Regions from separate parts of the Nocardioides renjunii genome, predicted to be linked through region 1. Evidence: riboswitches for the same ligand, from Rfam matches in the RefSeq annotation. Region 1 holds a riboswitch; the other holds the start of a gene.
The links. A riboswitch is a leader RNA that binds a small molecule or an ion and turns the genes downstream of it on or off. The one in region 1 is predicted to bind cyclic di-AMP.
Positions count from the first base shown of each region.

Region 2: another riboswitch for cyclic di-AMP. It lies ahead of SHK17_RS13410 (C40 family peptidase); the one in region 1 lies ahead of SHK17_RS15485 (C40 family peptidase).

Region 1 covers NZ_CP141058.1:3,241,841-3,247,289, reverse strand. Annotated here, with positions in the region: gene SHK17_RS15500 (hypothetical protein) at 1-324, shown strand, start outside; gene SHK17_RS15495 (phosphatase PAP2 family protein) at 344-1,393, opposite strand; gene SHK17_RS15490 (SDR family NAD(P)-dependent oxidoreductase) at 1,518-2,285, shown strand; cyclic di-AMP (ydaO/yuaA leader) riboswitch at 2,383-2,577, shown strand; gene SHK17_RS15485 (C40 family peptidase) at 2,579-3,136, shown strand; gene SHK17_RS15480 (DUF3048 domain-containing protein) at 3,303-4,316, shown strand; gene SHK17_RS15475 (TetR/AcrR family transcriptional regulator) at 4,320-4,952, opposite strand; gene SHK17_RS15470 (YqgE/AlgH family protein) at 5,007-5,449, shown strand, end outside.
Region 2 covers NZ_CP141058.1:2,808,007-2,813,455, forward strand. Annotated here, with positions in the region: gene SHK17_RS13385 (sensor histidine kinase) at 1-68, shown strand, start outside; gene SHK17_RS13390 (response regulator) at 43-690, shown strand; gene SHK17_RS13395 (Flp family type IVb pilin) at 878-1,069, shown strand; gene SHK17_RS13400 (Flp family type IVb pilin) at 1,161-1,325, shown strand; gene SHK17_RS13405 (hypothetical protein) at 1,407-2,624, opposite strand; gene SHK17_RS13410 (C40 family peptidase) at 2,686-3,609, opposite strand; cyclic di-AMP (ydaO/yuaA leader) riboswitch at 3,709-3,830, opposite strand; gene SHK17_RS13415 (hypothetical protein) at 3,972-4,178, opposite strand; gene SHK17_RS13420 (NYN domain-containing protein) at 4,269-5,449, opposite strand, start outside.

The sequences.
Region 1 (5,449 bases):
GAGATCGTCTGCCTCTGCGGCTCCGCCCGGTTCGCGGACGAGATGGCCGCCGCGAACCGCGACCTGACCCTCGCGGGTGCCATCGTCGTCGCGCCCGGGGTCTTCGCGCGCTCCGAGCACGACGCAGCAGGTGTGCCGACGGACGCGCAGAAGGCAGCGCTCGGCGTCCTGCACCTGCGCAAGATCGACCTGGCCGACCGCGTCCTTGTCGTCAACCCCGGCGGCTACGTCGGCGAGTCCACCACCCGCGAGATCGCCCACGCGCGGGCCACCGGGAAGCCGGTCTCGTTCACCCACCCGGTCGCGGAGTCGGACCCGTCGTGACGGAGACGGGCGGGGACCGCTAGTCCGCCGCCTGCTGCGCGTCCTCGCGCACCAGCGCCGGCCGTGACCACGGCTGGTCACGCCGCCGCAGCGGGTGACCGGTCACGCGGGCGCCGAGGACGACCGCCACGACCCCGACGGCCGCGCCGGCGACCACGTCGACGAAGAAGTGCCAGCCGAGGTAGACCGTCGACAGCGACGTCAGCACCGCGAAGGTCCACGCGGTGACGCGGATCCAGCGGGGGAGCCGGATCAGCTCGGCGACCAGGCACGTGGTCACCGTGATGGCGACGTGCAGCGACGCGAACGCGGCGATGGTCTGGACGGCTCGGGTGTCCCAGGCGCCGGCCAGGACGGCGACGCGGTCGTCGAGGAGCAGGTCCTGGACCCCGGTGTTGAACGTGTCGGGCAGCCCCGCGAAGTCGCGCGGCGCGGAGTAGATCGGCCCGAGCGACGGGACGAGGTAGTAGACCGCCACGCCGATCAGCCAGTTGAACGAGACCGCGGTGACGTAGAGCTCGCCGGTGCGCGAGCGCCGGGTCCACACGAGCGCGATCGCCAGCATCGCCGGCACCAGGCCGATCCACAGCACGTAGACCCCCGACATCAGCCACGCCGCCCAGCCGGTGCCGAGCACCTGGTGCAGCACGTCGGCCGGGTCGTGGCCCAGCCACAGCAGCCGGTCGGCGCTGGCGAGCTCGGTGTCCCAGAGCCGCTCGGTGACGAAGGGGAGGTAGCCCTTGAGGTTGCGGAACGCGACGTAGGAGACGTACCAGGCGGCGAGGCCGATGACGGTGAACCGGACCTGGTCGCGGTTCCAGCGCTCGCGGACCACCCCGCGCAGCGCCTGCCAGGCTCCGTCCCGGTCACGTCGGGTGGCGGCCACCCAGCGCGGCACGACGTCCAGCGCGACCGCGAGCAGCACGATCGCCGGCAGCCGCACCCAGGTCGGGATCGACACCCCGTCCGGGTCGCGCACCGGCAAGTCATAGGCCGCGGCGACGAGCACGGTGGCGACGGCCATCGCCGCCGCCACGGCGACGGCGCCGCGGAAGTCCCCCCGTCCCATCCGCTCACCGTAGCGAGGAAGGACCGGCCGGCGCGACGCCTGCACCGAACCTTCACGACTTCTGGCGATGCGCGCCCACTACGCTCCGACGACAAGCAGCCACCGAGATCGAGGAGTCAACGAGATGGGTCGTTACGACGGGCGGGTCGCCGTCATCACCGGAGCAGCACGAGGCATCGGCTTCGGGATCGCCCAGCGGTTCGCCTCCGAGGGCGCCTCGATCGCCGTCCTCGACCTCGACGAGGCGGCGGCCCAGGACGCCGCCACGCGCCTGGAGACGGTGGGCGGCGCCGGGGCCGTCGGCATCGGCTGCGACGTCGTGGACTCCGCCGCCGCAGAGGCAGCGGTGCAGCGCGTCGTGGACGAGCTCGGTGGCATCCACGTCCTCGTCAACAACGCCGGCGTCACCCGCGACAACCTGCTGTTCAAGATGACAGAGGAGGACTGGGACCTGGTGATGAACGTCCACCTCAAGGGCGTGTTCAACATGACCAAGTCCGCGCAGGCCCGCTTCGTGGAGCAGAGGTACGGCAAGATCCTCAACCTCTCCAGCGTCTCCGCGCTGGGCAACCGCGGCCAGGCCAACTACAGCGCCGCCAAGATGGGCATCCAGGGCCTCACCCGCACGCTGGGGATCGAGCTCGGCCCCTACGGCATCACCGCCAACGCGATCGCCCCCGGCTTCATCGTCACCGAGATGACCGACGCCACCGCGCGCCGCCTCAAGATGGAGCCCGAGGAGCTGCAGCGGCTCAACGCCGAGGCCACGCCCGTGCGGCGCGTCGGCCAGCCCGAGGACATCGCCGCCGCTGCCGCGTTCCTCTGCAGCGACGAGGCGGCCTTCATCACCGGCCAGACCCTCTACGTCGACGGTGGTCGCAAGCTCGGCTGAGCGTGACGCTGGCCACGTGCCACGCGTGGAGGCCGGGGAGCGTTTTGCGTGCGCCCCCGGCCTCTGTCACGTTGGACGGCGGTCGGAAGACCGCCCGTCCCGGACAACGCCGAGTCCCGCCCGACCGGGACGGACCCCCGAGATCATTGAGGGCGGGAGTGGGGGACCCACAGGTTCCACTGCCGGTACGTGCGCTGCACGCGTCGGCTCGGGGTGAAGCCACCACACGGTGGCGGGGCACTTTCCAGCCCCAACCCGACAGCTCACCTCACAGGCGTGGGAAAGGAACGACCATGCCTGCGACCTCTCGCACGGCGCGAGCCTGCGCGCTCGCCCTCGCCGGACTGGGCCTCACCGCATCGACGCTGACGACCAGCCCGGCCGCCGCCTCCGACGGTGGGGCCGGCACCGCCGACCGCACCACCCAGCAGACCGCCACCACCGCGACCAGGACCGCCCAGCGGTCCCCGGCGGCTCGCGTGGCCGGGCGGGTGCTCGCCGCGCGCAACACCGCACTGCGGCAGCGCGGCAACCCGTACGCGTACGGAGCCGCGGGTCCCGACCGCTTCGACTGCTCCGGCCTCGTCTACTACAGCTTCCGCCGCGCCGGGTTCCCGGTGCCGCGCACGTCGTCGGCCCAGGCCGGCTTCACGCGCCGGGTGGCGAAGAAGGACATGCGTGCCGGCGACCTGATGTTCTTCACGGGCAGTGGCGGGGTCTACCACGCGGCGATCTTCCTGCGCTGGACCCGCGGGCACGCGCTGATGGTGCACTCACCGGGCTCTGGCCAGCGGGTCCGCGTGGCCGTGCCGTGGACCTCGCAGTGGTTCGGCGGGACCCTCCGCCGGTGACGTGACGACCGGCGCGCGAGCGCCGTCGGTCACAGTGATCGGCTCCGCCTGAAAAGCAAAGCCTGCTGATCTACCCTGTGGCGCGCCTTCTCCGATCGGGGAAGGCGCGCCCCCACACTTCCCAGAAGAGCCAGCGGCTCGACACCCCCGTTCGATCGGAGCCCCCGTGCGTCACCGTCTTCCCACCGCCGTCGCCGCGTTCGTCGCGGCCTCGCTCCTCCTCGCCGGCTGCGGCGGAGGGGACGACGAAGACACCCCGAGCGGCAGCAGCTCCGCCCCGGCCGAGCCGACCGCCTCCGAGACCACCGAGCCGCCCGAGCCGACCTACTGGCCGCTCACCGGCCTCGAGCGCACCGGCAAGGCCCCCGAGCACCCGGTCATCGTCACCAAGGTGGACAACACCTCGTCGAGCGCCCCGCAGGTCGGCCTGGGCGCGGCGGACCTCGTCGTCGAGGAGCTCGTGGAGGGCGGCTACACCCGCCTGGCGGCGTTCTACTACTCCCAGGTCCCGGCCAGCATCGGTCCCGTGCGGTCCATGCGGGCCAGCGACATCGGCATCGTCCCGCAGGGCGCCACCGTGGTCACCAGCGGTGCCGCCCCCGTGACGATCAACCGGATCAACGGCGCCGGGATCCCGTGGATCACCGAGGGCGACGCGGGCGTCTACCGCGAGAACACCCGCTCGGCGCCCTACAACCTGTTCGCCCGGCTCGGCGAGATCTCCAAGCGGCTCGACGCCGAGGAGGAGCCGCCCCCCTACCTGCCGTGGGGCACCGAGGCCGACCTGCCGCAGGGCGTCAAGGCGCGCACCCTCACCGCCGACTTCGGGGCGCACTCGACGTCGTGGCAGTTCCAGGACGGAGGCTACGTCAACACCGACTCGTACGCCGCGGCCGGTGACCAGTTCCCCGCCGACTCCGTGCTCGTGCTGCGGGTCAAGGTGGGCGACGCGGGCTACACCGACCCGGCCGGCTACCCGGTCCCCGAGACGAAGTTCGAGGGCAAGGGTGCCGCGCTGCTCTTCCACGGCGGTCGCGTCGTGCGCGGCACGTGGAGCAAGGACGGCCTGCACGGCGACATCGAGCTGTCGACCAAGTCCGGCGAGCTGACCGTGCCCGCGGGCCGGGTGTGGGTCGAGCTGGTGCCGGCCGTCAACGGCGACGTCACCTTCGCCAAGTAGGTCCTACGGCGTCGGGTCGAGCACGGGGTCACCGTGCTCGACCACCTGCCGGAGCCCGGCGAGCACCATGCCGACGGCCGTCTCGGCCCGCACGGCGGCCGCCGTGGGGTCCTCGCTCACGGCGACGGACCCCCCGACGGCCGACATCGCACCGAAGAAGATCCGGGCGAAGGTGTCGACCATCGCCGCGTCGCGACCCCCGTCCGTGGCGGCCAGCAGCGAGCGGACCACCTGGTGCACGACGGCGTACGTCGAGCGTGACTCCTGCTCGCGGTACCGCTCGGGCCCGAGCACCGAGGGTCCGTCCGAGACGACGATCTGGCGGTAGCCCGGCTCTTGGACGGCCTGCAGGAACGCGCGCAGGCCGGCGTGCGCCTGCTCCCACGGGTCGTCGTGCCCGTCGGCAGCCGCGGCGATCCCCAGGGTGGCCCGCTGCTCCACCTGCTCGAGCGCGGCCTCGAAGATCGCCTGCTTGCCGCTGAAGTGGTGGTAGAGCGCGCCCTTCGACACCTCCGCCCCCGCCACGATCGCGTCGAGCGAGGTGGCGGCGTATCCGCCCTCGGTGAACAGCCGCACCGCCACGTCGACGAGGGCGCTCCTGGTCTCGGCCGGGAAGCGCTGGCGGCGGGGGTCCATCAGCGCAGCCTAGGTGACCCGGGTCACCTCGGGCCGCCTGTCATAGTGGACGGCATGCAGCTGGCATCGGGGATGCTGCTCGTGGCGACGCCGGCACTCCAGGACCCCAACTTCGCGGACACCGTCGTGCTGCTGCTCGACGTCACCGACGAGGGAGCGCTGGGCGTGGTGCTGAACCGCCCCTCGCAGGTCCTCGTCGCCGACGTGCTCGAGCCGTGGCGTGACGTGGTGGCCGAGCCGGAGGTCCTCTTCCGCGGCGGCCCGGTGGGCACGGACGGCGCCCTCGCCGTGGCCGCGCTGCGCGACCCGCAGGCGCCGCCGGTGGGCTGGCGCCCCGTCGCCGGCCTGCTGGGCATGGTCGACCTCGACACCCCGACCGAGCTGGTCGACGGCTCGCTGACCGCCATGCGGGTCTTCGCCGGCTATGCGGGGTGGGGCGCCGGGCAGGTCGAGGGCGAGGTCGAGCGCGGTGACTGGTACGTCGTCAGCGCCGAGGC
Region 2 (5,449 bases), 430 kb from region 1:
TGCGGTCCCCCGCGACCGCACCTCGTGAAGGAGAAACTGCCCATGGGCATCACCGTGCTACTGGTTGACGACCACGAGCTGATCCGTCAGGGCCTCGCCCGCGCCTTTGAGCGCGACGAGGAGATGAGCGTGATCGGCCAGGCCGGGAGCGTCTCCGAGGGCGTCTCGGTCTGGCGTGACCTGCAGCCGGACGTCGTGGTCACCGACCTGCAGATGCCCGACGGTCACGGCCTCGACGTCGTACGGGCGATCCGGGAGACGGACACGACCACCGGTGTGGTCGTGCTGACCATGCACGCGGGCGACGACCAGATCTTCGCCGCCATGGAGGCCGGGGCATCGGCGTTCGTCGGCAAGGACAGCAAGGCCTCGGAGGTCGTCAGTGCCGCCAAGCACGCCGCTGTCGCGCCGCGCACCTTTCTCTGCGCCGGCCTCAGCGCCGCGATGGTGCGTCGCACCACCGGCCCGTCCACGCCCCGGCTGTCCGGACGCGAGGAGGAGGTCCTGACGCTCCTCGCCGACGGCCTGGGCACCAGCGAGATCGCCGGCCGGCTCTACCTCAGCGAGTCGACCGCCAAGACCCACATCACGCACATCTACCAGAAGCTCGGGGCCGCGAACCGCGCCCAGGCGCTGGTCACCGCGATGCGCATGGGCCTGTTGGACCACCTCTCGCCCCAACGGTTCTGACGGGTGCCCTGACCGGCCCTCCCCGGTGGTCCGAGGAGACATCCGGAACTAGTCACAAGGGACTACCCACCTGCGGCCGATCACCCGATTCGTGCAGCTCGGGAAAAGACGAAGATTCTTCTTGACGGGTCCACTGGGGCTCGGACATCCGGACTCATCAATCCACATCTTCCAAGGGGTTATCACCATGATCCAGTTCCTCACCATCCTGCTCAACGCCCGCCGCGACGAGGAGAAGGGCGCCACCGCCGTCGAGTACGGCCTCATGGTCGCGCTGATCGCCGTCGCCATCATCACCGTCGTCGCCACCCTGGGTGACAACCTCTCCGCCCTGTTCGACGGTGTCGGCGGCGAGATCGCCGACAACACCGCGCCCTGATCCGTAGGGACATGACAAGGGCCGGCGCCCGCCTGAGGCGGCGCGCCGGCCCTTTCCCTTTCCCGCTCCACACGTCCAGAGGAGGCTGCGCATGAGGACACCTGACCTCGAGCGCGACGAGCGCGGAGCCACGGCCGTCGAGTACGGCCTCATGGTCGGCTGCATCGCGGTCGCCATCATCATCGCGGTGACGGCGTTCGGTGTGTCCGTCAGCGAGCTCTTCATGGTCCCGGCCGGTACGTTCGACGGTCCGTGACCGCAGGGCTCGCGGAGCCCGCCAGATCGCTGCTCATGGAGGCGACCGGAACACCCGGTCGCCTCCAGCGCATTTCCGGGGTCAGCGGGCCAGCGCCGTCAGCTCGCCGCGCCACGCTGCGGTGAGCTCGGCGAGCGGGAGTCCGGCTCGGGCGAGGGCCCGCTCCACTGGGACACCGCGTGCGGCGCCGTCGTACACCTCCACCAGCGCCTGCTCCCCCAGCCTCTCCGCGATGATCCGGCAGGCGAGCCAGGCCGCCTCGTAGCTGGCCTGCAGGGCGCCGCCGGGAGCGTCGAAGTCCGCCGCCGTCGGCAGGGCGCGCGGCGCGCCGTCGCGGCGCACCTCCGCGAGGAGCCGACGCAGCGTGGTGCGGTCCGGCAGCACTGCGCGAAGCGCGACGTGGTCAGCGAAGCCCTCGAGCAGCCACGGCTCCACGGGCGTGCGCGCCGCGTCGGTGACGAGGTGCACCAGCTCGTGGCTCATCACCGCCTGCGCGCCGGCACGACCCAGCATCGAGGTGATCTCCGGGTTCAGGAAGACGTGGACAGGAGCGTCGTCGTCCATTGAGGTGCCGGGCGCGGCGGTGACCGCGGCTGTCCCTGCGTACGTCCCGGGCCGGGCGCCGAGCGCCTCCTCGAGGTCGGCGGCGCTGCTCGGCACCTCGACGACCACGGGCCCGGTGCGGCCGGGCAGCACCCGTTCGACGACCCCGATCCCGCGCACCACCCGGCGGGCCACCGCGCGGGCCTCCGCGCGCGCCTGCGGCCGGTCGCCGTCCAGCATGACCAGCACGTCCCGCGCACGGGCCACCGCGAGCTCGTCACGCAGCCACAGCGGGAGCCGGCCGTCGGCAGCGGCACCGTGCGGACCGAAGCCGCCGATCGCCAGGCCGTCGCCGGCAGGCACGAACCGGACGGCCACCTCAGCCCGGGACGGCGACGGGTCCAGCGCGCCGACCCGCCAGGTCAGCTCGACCGTCCCCGTCCAGGCGCCGTCCGCACCGACCGTGCCCACCTGGTCGACGTGGCGCGCGCCCACCGCCCGCAGGTCGAGCGAACGCGCGTTGGCCGCGATCCCGGCCAGCAGTGCCTCCGCCGCGCGGTCCTGAGGAGGGGCGAGGTCGACGAGCGTCCCGACGTCGCGCGCGACCACCCCGTCGACGAACCTCGCCAGGGCGTCTGCGGCCTCGGCCGGGCTGGCCCGCCACGCCTCGCCGCCGACGCGCCCCACGGCGGCCGGGTCGACGTCGTGGCGCCCGTCGCGCGCCGGCACCAGCACGCCGATCGTCGTGACGACCACCAGGCACAGCGAAAGGCCGGCCGCCCACAGGAGTGGACGGCCGGCCTTCGTGGTCTGCTGGTCAGCCAGGGCGGACCGCGCCGACGAACGGCATCGAGTGGAGACCCGAGACGGCGACGCCGGTGCCGGGGTTGGCGGCGTGGACGATCATGCCGTTGCCGATGTACATGCCGACGTGGCTGATGGGGCTGTAGTAGAACACCAGGTCGCCGGGCTGCAGGTCGCTCACGGCGACGCGCGGTCCGGAGCCGAACTGGGCGCTCGAGGAGTGCGGGAGCGACACGCCGGCCTGGGCCCAGGCACGCATGGTGAGGCCGCTGCAGTCGAAGGCGCTCTCGCCCATGGCGCCGTAGACGTAGGCGTCGCCGACCTGGGCCATCGCGTACTGGACGGCCGCGGCGGCGCGGCCGGAGGCGGGCACGGAGCTCGGCATGCGGGTAGTCGTGCCGCTGCGCGAGGCGAGCAGGCGCTCGCGCTCCTCGGCCTCGAGGTCCGCGAGGACCTCCTTGGCCTCGCCGAGCTTGTCGTCGACGGTCGCCTTCTCGGCGCCCAGCTGCTGGGTGAGCTCGGCGATCTCACGGGCCCGGGCGTCGGTCGCCTCGCGGCGGATCTCGAGGGCCTGGAGCTCGGTGTCGTAGTCGGCGAGCAGCGAGGCCTGGAGGTCGTTGAACGACGACATCGTGGAGAGGCTGTCGAGGAAGGAGCCGGGGTCCTCGGAGACCACGATCTGGCCGACGGTCGAGATGCCCTCGCCCTCGATCTGGCGCACGACGGCGTCGGAGACCTGGTCACGGACGACGTCGAGGCGGTCGTCCTGGCGCTCCTGGTCGGCGCGCAGGTCGGCGAGGTCGCCACGCAGGTCGGTCAGCTCCAGGCGGGCGTCGTGCAGCCGCTCCTGGGCGGCCTCGGCCTCGTGGTAGAGGCGGTCGACGCGGGCCTTCACGTCCTTGATGTCGGGGTCGGCCTGCGCGGGGGTCGCGGGCACGAGGGCGATGGCAGCGATCGCGGACAGTCCAAGAGCGGACGCGACGACTCGCTTGCGGGTGTGAGCCACGAGCGGGGGAACTCCTCGGGGATGTCGTACGCCTACCGGGTGAGCTGACGGGTTCGGCACGACTGTCCTACCCCTGCTCCACGCACCGCTCGCGCGGTGCGCCTCACAGGGGATTCACCCCAGGGGGAAGTGTGGTTCCCCGGCTCGTCGGCCACCGTGGTGCGGGGGTGTGGCCTTCGACTCGGCGCGACGCCCGCGCGGGCCTGGTGACCCACTGCCACGGACGTCAGCCCACACCCTAGACCGGAGCCGTCGGCCCCGCCAATCTTCGGGGAAACTTCTCACGACGTGTCTCAGGCGGACTCGATCACCGGCCCCGCGACCGGCTCCACCAGCCGCAGCGGTGGCACCAGTCCCCCGGTGGCCAGCGCGTCCAGCGCGGCCATCTCGTCGTCGTCGATGGTCAGCTCCGGCGGTGGCCCGAGGAGCACCGTCACCACGCAGTCGTGGCAGTGCAGCCCGCGCACCACGCAGGTGTCGCAGTCGATCCGTGTCGTCATGTGCTGAACCGTCGCAGGGCCCACCGACAACGGCCCTGCGGACCGTCCCGCGGGCGGCGGACGCCTCGAGCCGGTCAGCCCGTCAGCCGGTCAGCCCGCGACGATCCCGAGCAGCGACGAGGCGGGCACGGCCCGCGCCCCGGCCCGCACGACGTCGCGGGACAGCTCCCGGTCGCCGGTGACCACGACCACGACGCGGCCGCGCGGCTCGGCCGCGACCAGCTGGCGGATGACGTCGTCGGCGATGACGCCCTCCGGGCTGAAGACCACGCGGACCCCCCGGGGCGCCGGCATGACGGTCCTCGTCGACGACTCCGCGGCGTCGAAGACGACCGTGGTCTCCGCCCCGGACCGGGCGACGACGGGCCCCAGCGCGGCGACCAGCCGGCTGCGCTGCGCCTCGAGGCTGGCGTGGGGCCAGGCCTCCTTGGTGACGTTGTAGCCGTCGATGACGAGGCGGGCGCGCGGCATCCCGAGCACCTGCTCGAGCAGGGCGGGGGTCGCGGGCGCGCTGGACGCCGGCGCCGCCTCGACGCCGGCCAGCTCCCCCTCCACGGCGTCGCCGGGCGTCCCGCTGACGGCAGGCAGCCCGAGCTCGCGGCGCAGCCCGGTGGCGGACTCGACCACGGCGTCGAGCAGCAGCCGGGTGCGGATGGTCGCCGCGTCGCGCTCCGAGCGGGTGCCGCGGCGGCTGGCGGCGAGCCCGGCCTCGGCCTCCTCGAGCTGCGCCCGCAGGCGTCGTACGTCCGCCTCGGCGGTGCGGGTGGCGACCGCCGCCGCGGCGACGGCCTCGTCACGGGCAGCGAGGGCCGCGTCGCGCTCCGCCTCCGCGGCCCGCAGGGCGCTCCGAGTCTCGCCCAGGCGCTGGCGCAGCACCTTGTGCTCGGACCGGACGCGGTCGAGCTCCTGGCGGTGCTCCGACCGCAGCGTCCCGACCTCGGCCTGGAGGGCTGCCACCTGCGCGACGAGACGCCCGAGCTCGGCGCGGCCCTGGTCGTCGCGCGCCTCCTCCTCGCCGAGGCCGTCGGCGACCTCGGCGACGACCGCCTCCCAGCCGTCCTCGCGCACCAGCCAGGCCCGGGCGGCAGCGTCGAGCGGGTCGTCGGGGGCGGCGGGGACCGCCGCGACCTGGACCGCTGCGTGCTGACGGAAGTCGTCGTCGGCCAGGGCGTCCCAGATGGCGCCGCCGCCGAGGCGCGCGCGCCGGGCGGGAGCGAAGGAGGCGACCTTGCGCAGCGGCGCCGGGACCGGGCTGACGGAGGGCAGCACGG